DNA from 2 places in the Nitrosospira multiformis ATCC 25196 genome. Region 2 is predicted to be linked to the other one. Evidence: predicted binding sites of a transcription regulator. Region 2 holds the regulator's gene; the other holds the start of a gene.
The links. Region 2 encodes sigma-54, which starts transcription at its own class of promoters, with help from an activator protein. Its sites were predicted from a motif close to TGGCACNNTTCCTGCT; they were not measured.
Positions count from the first base shown of each region.

Region 1 (10,259 bases), 320 kb from region 2:
CGATATCTGCTTGGCGCAATATACAACAAGACTGGGGATTTTCAGTCCGCGGAGAAGGAGCTTCGCAAGGCGTTGAGCTTGGGAATGGATGCGGGCAAGGTGCTGCCTGAACTCGGACAAGCCCTGCTCAGGCTAGGCGCCTATCAACAAATCCTGGATGAAACGAAAGAACTGGCCGACAAAACAAAGTCGGCGCAGATACTTACGCTCCGGGGGAATGCACAGCTCGGATTGGGCAAGACCGCGGAAGCAAAGGCACTGTTCGAGCAAGCGCTCGGACACAATCCCGATTCTGCCGACGCACTGATCGGCTTGGCGAAATATTCCCTGGTTCAAAGGGATGTGGAAGGCGCAACCCATTTCTCGGAGCAGGCGGTTTCCCGGAGCCCACAAAATGTCGAGGCCTGGTTGTTCAGGGGCGACCTTCTGCGGATGCAAGGCAAATCCGGGGAAGCTCTGGCGGCGTATGACCAGGTGGTAAAGCTGAAACCGAACGCAGCCATTGCCTATATCAACAAAGCATTCATCGAAATTGGAACGGGCAAGTTCGAGGCGGCAAAGGCAGATATCGACGCGGCACGGAAGATCAGTCCCAGCTTGATGGTGTTTTATACCCAGGCTTTGCTCGATTTCAGCCAGCAAAAGCCCGCTGCCGCGCTGGAATCGCTCCAGCAGGTACTCAGCAAGTCGCCAGATCACATGCCCAGCGTGTTGCTCGCGGGCGCAGTCCAGTTTGCTCTCGGATCCATGCCCCAGGCGGAACAACACCTGAAACATTATCTGGAGAAAGATCCCGGAAACATCTACGCGCGCAAGCTGCTTGCTTCCGCGCTGTTAAAAAATGGCGAGACGAAACGCGCGATCGACATCCTGACCCCACCGCTCAAAAATGTGAAAGAGGATCCCCAGTTATTCGCCTTGGCTGGGGAAGCTTACATGCAAGCCAAGGATTTTGCGAAAGCCACGGAATACTTTGAAATGGCCAGCGATATCGCACCGAGAAGTGCGATGCTTCATACCGCTTTAAGCATGAGCAGGTTGGGGCAGGGGGAAAACGCCCGGGCCATCTCCGAACTGGAAACAGCGACAAAACTCGACCCCAAATCGCCGCGGGCAGGAGTGTTGCTGGTCATGACCCATTTACGCCTCAAAGAATTCGACAAGGCGCTCGCCGCGGTAAAGGCATTGGAGAAGGAGAATCCTGATAATCCCCTCATTCAAAACCTGAAAGGCGGCGTGTATCTTGGCAAGAACGATATAGCGAATGCAAGAGCGAGCTTTGAGAAAGCGCTTGCTATTCAACCAAACTATTTTCCGACTATAGCAAATCTCGCACGACTCGACATTCAGGATAAAAAACCGGATGCCGCAAGAAAACGCTTTGAAGCAATTCTGGAAAAGGACAAGAAGAATATCCAGGCCATGGTCGCGCTGGCGGGTCTTGCTGTCAACCAGGGACAGAACCAGAAGGCTACCGAGTGGCTGGAGCGTGCAATGCAAGCAAATCCGGATGTCCTTCAGCCGGCCATCCTGCTTGGAACACATTATCTGCGTTTGGGCGAAAAGCAGAAGGCCCTGGCTCTCGCCAAGAAACTGGAGGGGACACATTCCAAGGACTCCGCTGTGCTGGATTTACTGGCACAGGCTCAACTAGCTAACAATGACAAATCGAGTGCCTTGGAGAGCTACGCCCGGCTCGCTGTCGTACAACCGGAATCCCCGCTTGTTCAATTCCGCATCGCCTCCATTCATATGGCAATGCGGAACCTCTCCGCCGCATCAGATGCGCTGAAAAAATCGCTGGCTATAAAACCCGATTATCTGGCTGCGCAATTGGCGCAGATCGACATTGAAGCAGAACAGGGTAATTATGAGAAAGCAATCGCGATGGCGCGCCAAGTTCAGAAGCAGCATAAAGGGTCACCCGCAGGTTATATAGCAGAGGGCGATCTGTTGCTGAAACAGAAAAAACCCGCGCTTGCCGCAAGCGCCTATGAACAGGCATTCGCGGTTAATAAAACCTCGCCCTTGTTGATCAAGCTGCACGCATCGCTCAGGCAGGCTGGAAAAGATAAGGAGGCAGACCTTCGCTTGATCGAATGGCTGAAAAAACACCCGAATGATTTATCTGCTCGAATGTACCTCGCGGATACGTTTCTCACAGAGGGAAAACTGGCTGCTGCAGTGGAGCAATATCAAACTGTCCTGAAAGAACAACCGAAATTTGCTCCGGCGCTTAATAACCTGGCTACCGCTTATCAGCGTCAAAAGGACCCCAGGGCCTTGGAATACGCGGAAAAGGCATACCAGCTTGCTACGGAAAACCCGGCAGTACTGGATACGCTGGGTTGGGTACTGCTGGAGCAGGAAAATATCGCGCGAGCTCTACCGCTTTTACAGAAAGCCGCTTCTTTGGCGCCTCAAGCAGGGGAAATCCGCTACCATTTTGCATCCGCACTGGTTAAATCTGGCAATAAAAGCCAGGCGCGTAAAGAGCTTGAGCAAATTCTGGCTACTGGAAAAACCTTTTCAGGCATAGATGAAGCCAGAGCTCTTCTTGAGCGGATACAGTAGTGTGAAAACACGCAAAATCAGTCGCTTATCGACCAACCCCTGTCTCATCCCGGCGACATCAATAATCCTTTTAATTTCAGTGAGCTACTTGATATCGCATCTGGACTGTCTCCAACAGGAGACAGTTATCCAGTCTGTGCGGTAACACACATAGCTAGATAGCTGATAAAGCTCACGATATAAAGATGGCATGGATATTGCTTGCTTGTTTTTTACCTTCAGTGCTATACGAGGATAAACTACATGCATATCTTTCAACCATTTTATGCTCTCATTACCCACAGATATAACTTTCTGCCTCATGATAGTGAAGATAGCGAAGCGATAATTTCATTCGAGTCTCCTTATCGGTGGCAGGATATTTGTATTGGGAAACATGATTCCAAGTCTGTTCGCACTCATTCTATCGATCAACAGCGCTTTCATATTCGAATGGCTAATTCAGAAGATCAGCGTGAAGCCGCGAGCTTGCTCATAAAAAAAAGGTATTCCTGGAGAGGTTATTCTGTTGATATGCCGGTCATCAACGAGCCTAACAGGATTACATTGATCGCTGAAACCGCAAACCAGACAGTAGGCACCATGACCTTGTGTGTGGATGGCAATTCATCGTTGCCCGCGGATGAGAATTTTGGTGACGAACTGAATGAGTTGCGGGCGCAGGGACGAAGGCTGTGTGAACCTTCCAGACTTGCAATTGATGATAATGTACCTCCCCGGGTTTTTGCTTCACTGATTCATGTTTGCTATATCTATGCGGCAAATATCCATGGTTTTACTGACTGGGTGGTAGAAGTAAACCCTCGTCACGCTGGTTTCTATAAAAGAATGCTGGGATGCAGGCAGATTGCCGAAGAGCGAGTTTGCACCCGTGTTGACGCACCTGCGGTGCTGCTTAGGGTGAAACTTGAATATATGGCCGAACAAATTGGGAAATTCGGCGGATTGATGGAGCAACACGGTAACGAAAGATCTTTTTACCCCTATTTTTTTTCCGCAGAGGATGAAGGTAACATTACTGAGCGACTGAAAACCGGGGGTGTCTGGGTACCCTCTGCGTGAAATTCACGTACATGCTTTTTAACTTCTGCAATTTTTCTGCCCTTGAAGCTGATATTTTTCCATCAGTCTTCCCTGCCAAAGCATTTGGCATTGATGCTATCATTCACATCATATATAGCTCACCTCAAATTGCTCCCCTATTCCTACTGATCGGCCCGGGTAATGGTTCAGGATTTCTCATATCGTGAGGCCACCTCCCGCAATATTGGGTGGGTAACACCTGTCGAACAGGAAATTCTACGGTACAAACGCATTGCAATTGCCGGTCTGGGCGGCGTAGGGGGTATTCATCTGCTGACCTTGGCTCGGCTGGGGATTGGCGCATTTCATATTGCGGATTTTGATGTTTTTGATCTGGTCAATTTCAACCGCCAGGTAGGCGCCACGGTCTCGAGCCTCAATCGGCCAAAGAGCGAGGTTTTAGCCGCAATGGCACGAGATATCAATCCGGAACTGAATATCAAAATCTTTCCTCGGGGCGTCAATCCGGATAATTTGCCGGAATTTTTCGAGGACGTTGATCTGTATATCGATGGTCTCGACTTTTTCGCCTTTTCAGCTCGCGCAGTAACGTTTTCGGCCTGTGAGGAGCGAGGTATTCCCGCCATCACGGCCGCTCCTTTAGGCATGGGATCGGCATTATTGAATTTCCTGCCTGGCAAAATGACCTTCGAAGAGTATTTTCAGTGGGGTGATCTACCCGAGGTGGAAAAGGCCCTCCGTTTCTTGATAGGACTCGCGCCCACTGGTCTCCATGCCCGTTACCTGCTGGATCCCTCCAGCATCAATCTCAAGGAACGCCGCGGTCCCTCAACGATAATGGGTTGCCAACTCTGCGCGGGTATTGCAGCTACTGAAGCTCTGAAGATCCTGCTGAATCGCGGTACGGTTTTGGCCGCTCCACATGGAGTTCATTTCGACGCCTACCGCAATAAACTGATCCGTACCTGGCGTCCGGGCGGGAACAGCAATCCTCTCCAGCAGTTCAGTCTCGCAATTGCAAGGCGTCGCCTGAGCAAAAAAAATACTAACAAGCTCTTCGGAGATCCGGAGCCCTATTCTTCCACGGGTACTATCATTCCCTCTGAATCGACAGGCTGTGAGGACGAAAGTAAAAGGCCACCCGAGCTCAAGTCATATACATTAATCGAGCAAATCCTCGATCTTGCCAGGTGGGCGCCGAGCGGAGACAATACCCAGCCTTGGCGGTTCCAGATCGTCGGGGACAATTCCCTGACAATACACGGTTTCGACACCCGTGATCACTGCGTCTATGACCTGGATGGACGTCCTAGTCAAATTTCAATCGGCGCATTGCTGGAAACCATATCTATTGCCGCTACGGGCCATGGCCTAAAAACAAGTATCCAGCGGCGTCCCGATTGTTCCGATACGAAGCCAACCTTCGATATCCATTTCGGGAGTGACCCGCATCTTAAGCCCGATCCGCTTATTCCTTATATACGCTATCGCAGCGTTCAACGCCGCCCCATGAGTACGCGGCCTTTAACCGGGAGAGAAAAGAGTGCGCTAGAGGCTGCAGTGAAACCCCAGTACGACATCTTGTGGCTGGAGGGTTTTTCCAGGCGTCTGGAAATGGCCCGGTTCCTGTTCGACAATGCAAAATTGCGTCTGATTATGCCTGAAGCCTATCAGGTGCACCGCGCCATCATACAATGGAACTCCCGCTATAGCGCAGATAAAGTACCTGACCAGGCACTCGGAGTTGATCCATTTACAGCCCGGTTAATGCATTGGATCATGGGAAGCTGGGATCGTGTCGAATTTTTTAACACTTTTTTGGCGGGAACCTGGGCACCGCGTCTCCAGATGGATTTGATCCCCGCCATGGCCTGTGGCGGGCATTTCGTTATCCTGGCGCCTCACGCGCCTCGATCCATCGATGACTACGTGAGCGCAGGACGCGTTATGCAGCGCTTCTGGCTTACAGCAACTAAACTTGGCCTGCAGCTGCAGCCGGAAATAACTCCTCTGGTTTTTGCACGTTATAGTCGTGAAAGTATTCCCTTTTCGAAGACAAAACAATGCATTACACTCGCCACCTCACTGACCCGACGGCTTGGTCATATTCTGGGAGAAGAAGTCGCGACCAGAGCCGTTTTCATGGGGCGCATCGGGGCTGGCAAAAGACCCGCTTCGCGGTCTATCCGGCTCGAGCTGGAGCAGATGCTTTGGCGCCTGAGGGCAGGAGCTTAATATGCCCGTTCGCCCGCTTCATTCATTGGCAAGTCTGGGGGAATACTTGTCTCCTTCCGAAGTCTGGAACAATGAGGAATCTGGTGGCTATTTGCTGACTGTCGATTCAGGATGCAGTCCCCGGGGATTTTGAATCCCCGAGCCCGAGAGTGGTCCGTCTTATCTCGATTACAGCAAGGAATGCTGGCTGTTTCTGGCGCGAATGGCCTGCTCCGCAAGTGTTTCAGGCGGAGAAAGACCGGTCGGATGGCATTGCTTGAGTTTTCTTGGAATCTTGCCCTTCTAATCCGGGAAGCCGGGAAATGTTATGACCTCACGGGCAACAGCCATATGATACTCGTAATACTCGTCCCATGATTCCCTCCCTGTAATTGGCTATACTCTATATCGCCCCACAACGGGATTGGCACCAGGATATCCAGCAACCACGACTCCTGAAAAAGCCCTCACAAAGGTATCGAAAATGCTTTGGAAGAAGCACAAAAGCAGGAGCGCTGTCGATATTTCTTACACCTTGAGACTTCAATCTGGATGCAAGAGAGTCGAGGATTGATAAGTAACTGATATTAAAACTTAAATAAAATAATATAAAAGATGGCATAGGGATTGCTTGGGTATAACCTGAAACAAACAGCTTCTTTTATCGTTATTGCTATGGGGAGAGAATCGTGAATAAAAAGCTCATCAATTTATCAATGGCTGCAGTATTGCTGGGTGGTCCCGCCATTGGATATTCCGCAACCCTGGACACATTCAGCGCAGATGGAGTACTGCAAAATTTTACAGGCTTCGACTGGCATTCAAATGGTGGCGGCTGGGTTCAGGGGTTTGACCTGACCGGTGCCAACATGCAAGGTGATAGCGATACCTTCACCTTGACGTATCAAGCCTTTGCAGGTGTCATCAACACCACTTCCCCGACGAATAATCTATTTGTGGCGGCTCCTGGCTCCCAAAATGGAACGTACGAAGTAACCACCTTTCAGACGCTTACACAGACCGCGACTTGCGCGAACGATGGGTGCTCCAGCATCGATATCACCACGAACAGCGGATCATGGCGGATTTTCCTTGATTCCAGTCCTGATGCGAACCAGTCCACCGGGACGGGCTTTCTCGACGGGGTGAACATACTGAGTGGAACATGGGATAGCGGTTTCAGCACCTTCTCTGCAACCGGTGCGATTCCCGGGCCGGCCGTACTCGGCACGGGCGGCGGTTTTCTGTTCGGAACGGTCACCTTCACTAATAACACGTATGTGAATCCGGCGTTGGCAGGCACTCAGTTTCAAGCCTCGCTTCAGTTCCCCGGCCAGAGTGCGCCATCCTATACGCGGCCGGCAGCATTTGACGGAGTTGCCACCGGGGCTGACACTGCATCGAGTTTTGTAATCCAAACCGATGGATCACAAGGTTTTACTCACGGAGAAGTGCCGGAGCCCGGCATTTTAGCTCTGATGGGTATCGGTCTGCTTGGTTTTGCCTTCACGGGCCGTCGTCGCACCTGAGTAAACAGCGGTTATCGCATTCACTCTTCGGGCCACCCTGTCGGGGTGGCCTTTTCATTGTCGTGCTGGAGATATTGAACTCCTGTCTCATGCAGCACGTTATTCGCTTCGCGGGTTGCCAGATCCAACCTTGGAGCGAAGCTGCTATGAAGGGATGTTCACAGGTAAAGCCATATCCCGTTCCGCATGCTCTATATGTTCGCATACTGTGCGAAAAAACCGGGCAGCCGGTGCTCCCCCCATTAGCCGACGATCGAAACTCATGGTGAGAACCATGGTGGGTCTTACCTGCGCCGCACCCTCCACCGCGATCACCCGGTCTTTCACCAAGCCGAAAGAATAGCCGATCGGCCATGGCCAGTTCGCAACCATCATATCCACCCCATATTTGGCGGGCGATGAAATCATGACTGAGCCGCCTCGATGCTTGATCCACTGATCTGGAAGCCAACGCGGAATCGATATTAACCGGCGAGCCAAAGCGGGCGGAAGGGTCTCAACCATACGCTTGAGCAGTCGCCAGCGTTCGTTGGTTTCTTCTGTTGACTGCGCCAAGCTTTGCAACTCTTTGGTGATGGCAGCTACATCCAGCTTGTCAGTATCCCTGATCGTACCTGCGAACACGGCCTGTTCGATACCCGGCCGGTCACGTTCTACCGCAATTGTCATATGCACGTCATGCAATTGCAGGATGCGCTTCCAGAACAAACGTTCCACTGCCATTCGGTTAGCATATGGATGCTCTCGCAAGGCTATTGAAACTGCCTTGGCTACAATCGCAGTGTACGAGGGTTTGATGCCGGTCTGCCGGTCGACGGAAGTCCGCAATGCCTGCGCCGATGTCATATCAAGTTCCGAGAGCATCGCAACTTTATTGTCGCCGCGATTTTCCACGTTCAAACCGCCAAGCACCTCGAAATATCGATTTCTCTCAAGTGTTGTGTATTGATGATCCATCCAGTTGTCTCCTTATCGCCGCCAATTATCCAGCAAGTTTTTACACCTTCTTTTTTTAATGAAGTACCTGCACCACAAATTCCCGAAAACGCTGTTTAGCATCCGATTCTGCCAAGATCTGGCTTATCTTGATTGCTGCTCGTCCATACGATGGATTATCCAGCATTGCGGTTACAGCCATCACAAGGTCAGTGACGGATATCCGAGCGCAATGCAAGGTAATAGCGGCCCCCAACTGCTGCACTGCATTCATATTCAGCAGTTGATCCAGGTTCGAACACAGGCCGATCACCGGCACTCCGCTTGAAAGCGCCTGATACGTAGTCAGGCTGCCGCCGTTGCTGATCACTATTTTCAAGCGTGAAGCAACCCGGTCCAATGGCAGGTAATCAGTAACATATGCATTCGCTGGAACCTCATCTATGGTAATTTTTCTTGCAGTGGCTACGACAACTGTGATCGCAAGTTGTGATAAGGCGGCAAGAGCCATTGGCAGAAGTGCTGCCATGCCCGAGCTCCCCAGGCTTAGAAATACCACCGGTTTGTCTTCGGGTAAGCAGTCCCACCATGCAGGCAGAGAGATGGCGGCGGACCAGAGTATTGGACCAAGATAGCGATGGTGGGGAGGTAAATTAAGCGCAGGCACTACTTCCGGGATGTCCGCGTATAAAGTGTAATCCGCCCACGTGTATGTGTTTCTGATATCCTGCTTCAAAGGGGTCAATCCGAAACGTCGACGCAACCGGTTCAAGGGCCTGGCATGGAGGGCGAAGGCAACGGGTCTGATAATATCGAATAATTTTTGCGCAAGTGTGATACCGAGAATGCGGGTCACCGGAAGATCGGGAACAGGGTAGCGGGTCACTGCATAGGGGCTCCAGTAGGCGTTGACTACGGTGGCAAATGGAATTTTCCGTAGCGGCGCGCTCACGGCCAGAGATAGTCTGAAATCTCCCACGACGAGAGCAGGTCTGACGAGATCAAGCAGCGCCAGATCATCTTCGATATAACGGGAGAGGGTTTCAAGGCTATACACTGGTTTTCCCCGAGCAAGGGCTAGCGCAAATTCGGCTGAGGGAATAGACCGAATAGGATGGAACGTGCAGTTCAGTGGCGCGTCTAAATCAAGATAACGGGGATCCGAGGCGACAACCACTTCATACTTGTTAGAATCAAGGGCTCTCGCCAACGTCACGATTCGACCGAAATGCGCAAGGGTGACTGCTTCAGCCACTAGAAGAATAATCGGCTTATTTCCGGTTTCCATTTGCGGCTTCGTCACGGTAATAATACCTTTTACGTTGAGAATTATTTCGTATCATACTTCCATCCTGAAATCAGGGGCGTATCGATGTGCATCGTACCTTCCGCCTGGGGTAAGATTGGAAGTCGCCTCAATGGAATTTTTCTCAGCATAATCCTGCAGCGCAGGGATTATCTCGATCCGGCATTAACGGTCTATCCTGGATAAGGCTTGAGCGACAATGATCAATTCCGATCCTATCGTTACAGTTCGTGCGCTGCTGCCAGGCGCAAGCAGAGAACTCGTTTCCCTGTTAACTCGTTCCCCTGTTCTCCCGGGCGATAGCGCGATGTGGCAGCGCGCACTGAGCAGAAGGATATAGAGGGTGGATCGTATTCGGCTCGACTTTTTGCTTGCATTTCGAAATATGGTGCGGCACAAGCGTCGCAGCGCCATCGCTGTGGGCGCGGTTACGTTTGGCATTATCGCCCTGATCCTTGCAGCGGGCTTTATCGAGTGGATATTCTGGGGCATGCAGGAAGCCACCATCCAGTCGCAACTCGGCCATATCCAGATCAGCAGACCGGGCTATCAGGAAGCAGGAAAAGCTGATCCATACGCTTATCTTTTACCGGATGCAATTCCTGAACTGGAACCGGCAAACGGTCCAGCTCAAATCAAGACCATCATCCCCCGCC
Region 1 is NC_007614.1:402,972-413,230, reverse strand. It holds gene prsT (XrtA/PEP-CTERM system TPR-repeat protein PrsT) at 1-2,574, shown strand, start outside; gene NMUL_RS01975 (N-acyl amino acid synthase FeeM domain-containing protein) at 2,818-3,636, shown strand; gene NMUL_RS16550 (ThiF family adenylyltransferase) at 3,799-5,853, shown strand; gene pepA (flocculation-associated PEP-CTERM protein PepA) at 6,522-7,361, shown strand; gene NMUL_RS01960 (2-oxo acid dehydrogenase subunit E2) at 7,506-8,318, opposite strand; gene NMUL_RS01955 (glycosyltransferase) at 8,374-9,600, opposite strand; gene NMUL_RS01950 (ABC transporter permease) at 9,947-10,259, shown strand, end outside.
Region 1: a site for sigma-54 is predicted at 2,761-2,776, ahead of NMUL_RS01975 (N-acyl amino acid synthase FeeM domain-containing protein). Genes of this name have one in related genera too.

Region 2 (10,259 bases):
CAGGAGCCGGTGTGTCCCAATGAAGAACCTGGTTTCGAATAAGGAGCCGCCACTGCCATTTATGGCTTAGTTTCCGTATAATCCGCACCTATGCGGCGGGTGTAGCTCAATGGCAGAGCAGAAGCTTCCCAAGCTTACGACGAGGGTTCGATTCCCTTCACCCGCTCCATTTCTTCCCGCCTATGAACCGCTACCCCCACTGTACCAGATGGGCCTTCTTCCTCTTTGCCGGGTTAACGATTCTGCTGCTGGGCGGCATCATTTATATTTTTGTCATTTTTGATCCCAATGCATACAAACCGGAGATCATCCGCCTCGTGAAAGAGAAAAAGGAGCGGATGCTCAGGCTCGATGGTCCCATTACGCTTGTGTTCTTTCCCAGTCCTGGCTTGAAACTCAGCGGGCTTTTCCTTAGTGAACATAACAGGGACGAAGAATTCGCGACCATAGAGAAGGTTCACGTTTCTCTCGAAATCCTGCCATTGCTTCGAAAGGAGCTGGTGCTGAATGAAATCAGCATTACGGGGCTGAAGGCCAATCTGATCCGTTTTTCCGATGGCAGCACCAACATCGATGATCTGATCAGGAGCGAGGAACAACGGGAACGCTTCCGATTCGATATAGGGCGGGTGCATATGGAAAAAACTCTGCTCGCCTTCCGCGACGAAGGCAGCGATACGCATTTCGTATTCAGGAACATTGGACTGGAAGCTGACCGGGCGGACGAACGAGCAGATTCGGAGGAGGATGCAATTCGCAGCAAAGTGGAATTGGCGTTTAACATAGCGCTTCCTGAACATGCTGAAGTCGATATAGCAACCCGTGTACGTTTTCACCTGACTTTGAACGCAGAAAGACAGTATTTCGCACTCAACGGGATGAATCTCGCTGCCGAGGCGCAGCTTCCGGGTACAGGCCGATTGCTCATCCAGTCGCGCGGAAATTTTTCTGCCAGCTTTTTGGAGGAAGGAGGGGAATTGGGTGCCGATGAATTCACCTTCGATGTCGGAATAAGGAACGTTGACAGCAGTTTTAATATTGGGGTGAATGCCGTCCATCTGGGCTTGAAGGGACAGAAAGTGATCGCGGATAAGGTTTTGGGAGTGGCACAAATTAACAGGTCCCATAGTCTGACCCGCGGAAAGTTTTCTCTTTCGTCGATACAGGGTACCCTGGCGGAGTTCCGGAGTGAGGTGTTCTCGGCCGATCTGGAATCAGAAAGCGAAGGCCGGATTATAAAGGCCCATTTTTCCTCGCCACTTGGCGGCAATATCCAGGCGCCTTGGCTGGGGCTGCCAGAATTGAAAGCAGAAATCGAGGCGAAGGGTGCAAGCCTTCCCGCGAATGGCATTCAAGGAAGCCTCTTCGGCAGCGCCTCCCTGGACGGCTCGGCCGGCAAGGCGTGGACAAAGCTGAACGGCACCTTGGCAGACAGCAATATCACGGTGATATTTTCGGCAAGTGGCTTCATTCCGCCCCGCCTCGCTTTTGAAGCGGATATCGATGAGCTGAACCTGGACCGTTTTTCGGCGCGACAGCAAGATGGGCAGCAGCGACAAAAAGCCGGCCACCCGGAGCGCTCATTCGAATTAAACGTGCTGGATGATCTGGAGGGCTTGAACCTGGAAGGGTCGGTTCGCGTAGGCGTATTGAAGGCGGGTGACTTCACGGCATCAAGGGTCAGAGTGCACATACGGCCCTGATGAGCGCGGGAGGAGATATTTCGGATTCTATTGCGAATTCTTTCGCCACCAGACTCATCCGCTGGCAGCGCGAGCATGGCCGACACCATCTGCCTTGGCAGAACACGCGTGACGCCTATTCCATCTGGCTCTCGGAAATCATGCTGCAGCAAACGCAGGTGGGGACAGTTATTCCCTATTACCGGCGATTTCTGCAATGCTTCCCCGACATACAAAGCCTTGCCTCTGCACCGCTGGATGAGGTAATGGTACAGTGGAGCGGGTTGGGTTACTACTCGCGTGCGAGGAATCTGCATAAAGCGGCGCAGCGGATTGTGGGAGAGCATGGCGGGATTTTTCCCGAGGAGGTTGCCATCATTCGTCAGCTTCCGGGAATCGGCCGCTCCACCGCTGCGGCAATTGCGGTGTTTGCATTCGGAAAGCGAGCCGCGATCCTCGACGGCAATGTAAAACGCATTCTTTCGCGTTGCTTCGGAATCGAGGGTTACCCGGGTGAAAAGCAGGTGGAAGCGCAGCTATGGCAAAAAGCGGAAGCATTGCTGCCAAAGGGAGATGAGAGCCCGATTGAACGCGATATCGAGGGCTATACCCAGGCGCTGATGGACCTGGGTGCGACTATCTGCATCCGCGCTCGTCCCATGTGCGGCTCATGCCCGCTTCGGCTGGAGTGTGTTGCATTCAGGGATAACCGCGCCGGCAGCCTGCCCACCCCTCGGCCGAGGAAGATATTGCCGGAAAGGGAAGCGGTGCTGCTGCTGGCGGTGGCACAGGGCAAAATCCTCTTGGAAAAACGGCCGAGCACGGGGATCTGGGGCGCCCTATGGAGCTTGCCGGAGATGGGGATGAATGAGAATGTGATTGAATACTGCCTGCGTTTCGGGATAAATGTGCGGCCGATGTCACAGATGGAAGCGCTCACTCACACCTTTACCCACTTCAGATTGCGGATTTATCCGCTCATCCTGCAGGTCATTTCCCGCCCGCCGGATCATTTGACACCGGAGGTCTTATCGCAGCCCCGGCGTCCCTGTGTATGGAGGATGCCGGAGGATGCGCTGAAAGCTGCCATTCCCTCCCCCGTGAGGAAAGTGCTTCTACAATATGCATCTCAGACAGAGCCGCTTGAAATTCCGGCTATGACAGATAACTGACCGGGTATATATTCGAAAGAGTGATGAATAACTGGAAGGACTGGAGAAGGCACCAGCGCGCGGAACTGATGGCGGCCAGGGAATGCATAGGCGAAGCCGACCATCTTCGCTGGAGCGCTGCCATCACCGAGCTGCTGAAACAAGGCTTTCTCGCGCTACGGACACGTACTGTGGGGTTTTGCTGGCCTCATCGAGGCGAATATGATCCCCGTCCGCTCATGTTTTTTTTCCAGACCAGGGGCGCCACGCTTGCACTCCCCGAGGTAGTGAATAAACATGAGCCCCTCCGTTTCCGCAAGTGGTGGCAGGAAGCCCCCATGAAAATCGGCGCCTATGATATTCCGGTACCAGACAATACCGATCTGGTAACAGTGGATGCCCTGATCATCCCCATGATCGGTTTCGACAAATTTGGCTTTCGCCTGGGGTACGGCAGCGGTTATTTCGATCGTACGCTAGCCGTCATGAAGCCCCGTCCGCTCGCTATCGGTGTTGCGTTCGAAATTCTTCGCCTGGAAAGTTTGCACCCTCACGCACATGATATTCCCATGGATTTCGTTGTCACCGAGGCGGGAATTTATCATGCAACCCGCACGGGATTGAAACCCGTTTCTGCTGGCCAATGCCCCGATATTCTTACCGCGAGGGCAGGAGAAATCAAGGAGACCCAAGGATAGTTCATCGGCACGAAAATTCGCCGAGTCGAATTCAATCCACCGTACTTTCTTCGCCCCAGCGCGGCATGAGCGTATGAGCGACTCCCACATGATCGAGGATACGCGCCACTACAAAATCCACCATGCCGTGGATGTCCCGCGGGTGGTGATAGAAGCCGGGATTGGGCGGCAGGATTATTGCGCCGCTACGCGCCAGCTTCAGCATATTTTCGAGGTGAATGGCGGAAAAGGGAGTCTCCCGGGGTACGAGGATGAGCTTCCGGTTTTCCTTCAGCATTACGTCCGCTGAACGTTCGATCAGCTTTTGACTCATTCCTGCGGCAATTGCAGCAAGCGTACCCATGGTGCAGGGGCAAACCACCATTGCGTCAGCCGGGTTGGAGCCGGAGGCAACCGGAGCCAACCAATCCTCCCGTCCGAACACGCGTAACTGGCCCTGTTCAGTACTGAAACGCCGGCGCAACAGCTCCTCCGCTTCCCTGGCACGGGAAGGCAATACCAGCTCCATTTCCTGATGAGCTACGATCTGCGCTGCCTGGGAATACATCAGGTAGACGCGAGTGCCGGCTGCGAGCAACAGTTCCAGCAAACGCATGCCATAGGGCATGCCGGATGCCCCGGTAAAAGCAAGCGTGACAGTTTTTGATGTACTGGCGCGGGAATTCAATGTCTGGAAATAGATAAGGAATCGGCGCCGACCGGGAATGCCCTGTTCGCCGAAAGGGTTGCAATGTTACAGGGGGAGAATGGCTTTTTATGCATTCAATTCCCGATGCCGTACCAGAACCTGGTTGTTTTCCGTAAAATAACGTGCCAACCGCTCCACGAAATAAACGGAACGATGCCGTCCTCCAGTGCAGCCGATCGCTACCGTGAGGTAATTGCGGTTATCGCGGATGAAACAGGGCAACCAGTCATCGACGAATCGGCGGATATCCTCGAACATGCGATTCACGCTGCTGTTTGCGTCCATGTATTCGATCACGGCGCCATCCTTTCCCGTCAAAGGTCGCAGAAGGGCCTCATAGTGGGGATTGGGAAGGCAGCGAACATCGAACACCATATCGGAATCCAGCGGGATGCCGTGCTTGAAGCCAAAAGATTGGAACAGCAGCGTCAGGCGACCGGGTTCCAGCCCGATGAAATCCCTTATCCAGGCTCGCAGCGAGCTCGCGCTCAAGTCACTGGTATCGATGCGGTTCGCCAGATCATGAATTTCACGCAACATCTCGCGTTCCATCTCTATGCATTCCGGCAGGGTGGATTGATTGTCACTGAGTGGGTGACGGCGGCGAGTTTCGGAAAAACGCTTCAACAGCGTATCCGTTTTGGTGTCGAGAAACAACAGATGGATATCCATTTTCTGCCGCCTCAAGTCGGCCAACCGTTGTGGCAAGAGATGCAAGGTTTCGCGGCTTCTGGCGTCAATGCTGACGGCGACGCGCTCATGGCCGGATTGCTTCAAATAAACCGTCACCTCCAGCAGCAGGTTGGCCGGAAGGTTGTCAACGCAATAGTAGCCGTTATCTTCCAGAACGGTAAGCGCGATGCTCTTGCCGGAGCCTGACAGGCCGCTGATGACGATCACCTGCATAGATTCAAATCGTACCGGATGAGAATATCCGTGAGCAGAAAGGCAGGGAGGGACGAGAAGGTTTTAACTCTGTTTTCGCCCACGTGTTATGTTTGCCCGTTCTCGAGTTCCTGTTGATGGCGCGCGAAAAATTCCTGACCGCTGTCTATGCCGCGTAACTGCAAAACATAGTTTCGTACCGCCGCTTCTACCAGGACAGCGAGGTTTCGGCCGGCGGCAACCGGAATGATGACTTTCCGGATGTTGACATCCAGGATATTCTCAGTGACATCATTGATCGGCAGCCGTTCCATTGCATTGAGATCAGCGCTGTTGGGTTTCTGCAAGTGAACGATGAGTTTCATGTTTTTTTTGCGCCGTACCGCCGCTTCGCCAAAAATCGTTCGAATATTCAGCATTCCCAGTCCCCGCACTTCGAGAAAATCGCGCAGCATGGGTGGGCAGCGCCCTTCGAGCGTTTCCGGTGCAATGCGATAGAGCTCCACCACATCATCCGCCACCAATCCATGTCCGCGGCTCACCAGTTCCAGCGCCAATTCGCTCTTGCCGACACTGCTCTCGCCGGTAATCATTACGCCGAGCCCAAGAACGTCGAGCAATACGCCATGCCTGCTGCAGGAAGGAGCAAGGACCCGTCCGAGATAGGGGCGTAATATCCAGAGGATCTCGAGACTGGAGTAGGGTGTACAGAAGAGAGGGGTACGCGTGGAATCCGCCAGGGACTTTATGGAATCCGGAACACATGCGCCCGCCGTAACAATGATGCATAGCATATCGCTTTCGGCAAGCCTGCGCATATGTTGTTCGAGGGAAGCAGGATCGAGCGCGTTGAGATATTCGGCCTCGGTTTCGCTCAATACCTGAATCCAGTTGGGATGGATGAAATTGAGGTGTCCGATCATCCCCTGCGTCGAACGCGCGATCGCTTCATTATCGAGACTTCTGTCGCCTCCATCCCGCCCTGCTTCCCAGGTGAGACCCAGTTTCTGGCGTTTTTCCTCGAAAAGCTGTCTGGCGTCGATTCCGACCATCTGGTTGAATGCCTCCTGATTATCAGGATTGGGAAAAATCATGAGCTTCTTCCCGGGAGTGCCGAAACAAATTCACGGTTTCGGAGCGAGAAGCGGTGCTGAGCCCGTATTGGTGCAGAGCCCTTTATCGTTGCTCCACCTGATCTTTGGTTCAAATTGCCCTGATCCGGAATTTCTTAAACGGTATCCGTGCGTTGGCTTTCATTTTTCTCCTTGCGGCGGACCAGCTGGCGCTCGAGTTTATCAACGAGATCATCTATGGAAGCGTACATGTCCGTGCTGTCCGCCTCGACAAAAATATCGTTGCCAGGGACTCGCGCCAGCGCCTCCGCCTTGTGCTCCAACTTTTCCACGGAAAGGGTCACAGTGATATCCACAATCTGGTCGAAACGTTGAGTGATGCGGCTCAATTTGGAAACAACATACTCGCGCAATGGAGGGGTGATTTCGACCTGCCGACCTGTGACATGGATGTTCATTTGTGGCTCCTATGAAATGACTGTGGTTAAAACGATTTCCGAAGATTGACGGAAGGAATTTGCAAGGACTCCCGATATTTTGCTACGGTACGGCGAGCAACCATGATACCCTGCTGCCCCAGGACCTCCGAGATCTGACTGTCGCTGAGCGGCTTCCTCGAGTTTTCCTCACTGATCATTTGCTTGATCAGCGCGCGAATGGCAGTGGCGGAGCAAGCGCCACCACTATCCGTTGATACGTGGCTCCCAAAAAAATACTTCAATTCGAAAATGCCGCGCGGCGTGCGCATGAATTTCTGCGTGGTAACCCGCGAAATGGTGGACTCGTGCAGATTCAGCACGTCGGCGATTTCCCGCAGTATCATCGGACGCATCGCAACTGCTCCATGCTCGAAAAACTGCTGCTGGCGTTCCACAATGGCTGCCGATGCCTTGAGGATGGTGTTGAAACGCTGTTGTACGTTCTTTACCAGCCATTTTGCTTCCTGCAATTGGCTGATCAGCCGACGGGTAGAGTCGTCATTGCATCCTTTCAGGATCTCCGCATAGAGCCGGTTGATCCTGAGACGCGGCATGGCTTCCGGATTAAGGCTGGCTACCCAGGAACCGCCGACTTTGGTCACGATGACGTCGGGCACGATGTAGCAGGCGACTGTGGAGCTGAAGGCCGTGGCCGGTCTCGGATTCAGTCGCGTTATCATCTGCTGGACAGAGCGAAGACAGTCGTCGTTGCAGTGCAGCACCCGCTTGATGGCGCCAAAGTCCCGGGATGCCAGACTTTCAAGATGGTTGTTCACCAGCGCCAATGCCTGCTCCAGATAGGGCGTATCGGGTGGGAGCGCCTGCAGTTGCATGACGAGGCATTCTCTCAAGTTGCGCGCACCGATGCCGGGGGGATCCAAGTGCTGCAAATGTTCGAGGGCAATGTGCAGGTCGTCGATATCTATTGACAGCTCGGCGGGCAACAGATCGACCAATTCTTCCAGGTCCTGGACAAGATAGCCATCATCATCCAGGCTGTCGATCAGTAATCCGGTGATCTTTCTATCCCGCTGGGAGATCTGGCTCAGGCTGAGTTGCGAGTTGAGGTGGGCACGGAGATTCGGAGGTTCCACCGCTTGCTGTGGAATATCACGTTCGTCCTCATCGTCCCGGTAGGGCCGAAAAACGCTGTCATCCGGCGGCCACTCCCGCTCGTCAAGCGGTTGCTTCACATCGGTTTCTGCTTCGACGGAGAGAATAGGGAGGCTTTCCTCGGCAACCTCCAGCTCGTTTGGCAACGGTGCGGCCAACTCCTCCGGTATGAGGCTATGATAATCGGTACTGTCGTTGCCGAGGCTGTCATCAAGTTCCAGAAGGGGATTCTCCTGTACGATGCGCTCTATTTCCTGGTTCAACTCTATCGTGGAGAGTTGCAATAACCGGATGGACTGCTGCAATTGCGGCGTAAGCGCCAGATGTTGCGACAGCTTGACTTGAAGAGTTGGTTTCATATTGGAAAAACAACGATAAAGCCGATTTCAGGTAAGGCGAAGCTTTATTTTCAAAGGCGGAAATGTTCTCCCAGATAGACTTTTCTCACGTTTTCATTATAAATGATTTCGTCTGGACTGCCGCTCGCCAGCACCCTGCCGTCGCTTATGATAAAGGCATGGTCACAGATTCCTAATGTTTCCCGTACATTATGGTCGGTGATCAGCACACCGATGCCCCGCTCCTTCAGAAAGCGGATAATTTTCTGGATGTCCAGCACGGCAATGGGATCCACTCCGGCAAACGGCTCGTCCAGCAAGATGAAATGGGGTCCTGTCGCCAGCGCACGGGCAATTTCGACGCGCCGACGTTCCCCGCCCGATAAACTGATGGCCGGACTGTTGCGTATATGACTGATATGCAGATCATGCAGTAAATTGTCGAGATGCTGCTGCATCTCGTCAGCCCCATGGTTTTTCAATTCCAGTACAGCGCGAATATTGTCGGCTACCGAGAGTCGCCTGAAAATCGAAGCTTCCTGTGGCAGATAACTCAAACCAAGGCGCGCGCGCTCATGCATGGGCATCTGGCTGAGGTCAAGCTCATCGAGGACGATGCTGCCCCCATCCAGCGGGACAAGGCCCACCATCATGTAAAAACAGGTGGTCTTGCCTGCGCCATTGGGACCCAGCAAGCCGACAACCTCTCCGCTTTTAACCGAAAGAGAAACATCATGCACCACCGTGCGCGACTTGTAGCTTTTTTTCAGATTTTCCGCCCTGAATTCACTTCTCTTTCCTGAGGAAACCAGGGGAGCTTCGGGGGCTTGGGAAGCATGATCGGCATGGCCGCGGGCTGAAGAGAGGGGAAGTTCCATAATGATGTTCGTTTATGAATTGTCTGCCTCGGGTTTGGGCTCCTTCTTTTTGGGCTGTATCACCGCTCGCACCCTGCCCTCCGAATGGGTTTGGGTGCTCGTTCCACCCTCGCCATTTACCTGGAAGAATTCGTTGACTGCGTCATAGGAAATATAATCCCCATGAACTTCATCCTTTCCGCGCCTCAACCTTGCTTTCTTGAAAAGCTGAACCTTGTCGGCCTTGCCATCGTATTCCATACGCTCGCTCCAGCCCTCCACGTATTCATCCTTGCCATCGCGCTTCTGGCGAAAACTGGCAAGATTGCCGAATGCAGTGGCATATTGAAAACCGTTGGCGTCTTCCTTCACTGTCATCTTATCCGCGCGAATAATCAGTGTTCCCTGTGTCAGTACGACATTGCCGATAAAGGTAGCCAGCTTGTTGGCATCCTGCACGGTGGCACGGTCGGCCTCCAGATGCACAGGCTTCTCGCTGTCGGCCCGCTCGGCCCGAACCGGTGCGCTGAAGAGCATTACAGCGAGAAAAGCGACAGATAGGGGTTTCATGGGAGCAGTAAAAGAGAACCTAGCGTTTCTTGTCATGCACGACCTTTACCTGCGACAACAATTCCGTGTGGCCCGTACGATTGTTCATTTCCATTCCAATCGCTCTGATAGTGGCGTTTGTTTCAGTTATCTCCACGGGCTTGTCCGTTCGCGCAATGTCCTGGTCCGGAATGAGATGCAGCAGACTGGTTGTCAAGATTGTTTCACCGCGGCCTTTACCCGCGTTTCGGACGATCACCACATTGCCACTCAAATAAATGTCTTCGCCCTCGGCAGACATCTTCGCATTATCCGCCTGCAGTTGTACTGAAGGTTTACCGGGTTCGATAGTAATTAAGCGGGGTTGTTCCAGCTCAGCCGAATCATCGTCGGGATAATGCACCATTTTTTTTCCGAGAAGCATTTTGTATCCCGCGTCGTTCTCATCCGTGCGAATGGCAGAAAAATCTTCCACAACATAGTCAGGCGCCCGTACCGATATGCTCTCCGGCGCAAGCAAAGGTGTGGGCCCGTCCTGATTCAGCAGGGTTAGCAATGATGCAAACAGGGCTACTATAACGAAAAGGAATCCGAAGCGAAGGTGACCCATCATGTGAGATAAGTCGCAAGATGCGCGTCCAGCGTGTCCTGCGCCTGCATTATCATTTCGCAGATCTCGCGCGCCGCCCCTCGCCCTCCTTCCAGACGGGTGATATAGTGCGCGTGCTTTTTCACGAGGGCAGGGG
Region 2 is NC_007614.1:80,620-90,878, forward strand. It holds tRNA gene NMUL_RS00405 (tRNA-Gly) at 96-169, shown strand; gene NMUL_RS00410 (AsmA family protein) at 183-1,703, shown strand; gene mutY (A/G-specific adenine glycosylase) at 1,703-2,854, shown strand; gene NMUL_RS00420 (5-formyltetrahydrofolate cyclo-ligase) at 2,878-3,531, shown strand; gene NMUL_RS00425 (flavin prenyltransferase UbiX) at 3,563-4,198, opposite strand; gene rapZ (RNase adapter RapZ) at 4,286-5,125, opposite strand; gene hprK (HPr(Ser) kinase/phosphatase) at 5,212-6,156, opposite strand; gene hpf (ribosome hibernation-promoting factor, HPF/YfiA family) at 6,333-6,635, opposite strand; gene NMUL_RS00445 (RNA polymerase factor sigma-54) at 6,662-8,128, opposite strand; gene lptB (LPS export ABC transporter ATP-binding protein) at 8,179-8,985, opposite strand; gene lptA (lipopolysaccharide transport periplasmic protein LptA) at 8,998-9,570, opposite strand; gene lptC (LPS export ABC transporter periplasmic protein LptC) at 9,554-10,126, opposite strand; gene NMUL_RS00465 (KdsC family phosphatase) at 10,123-10,259, opposite strand, start outside.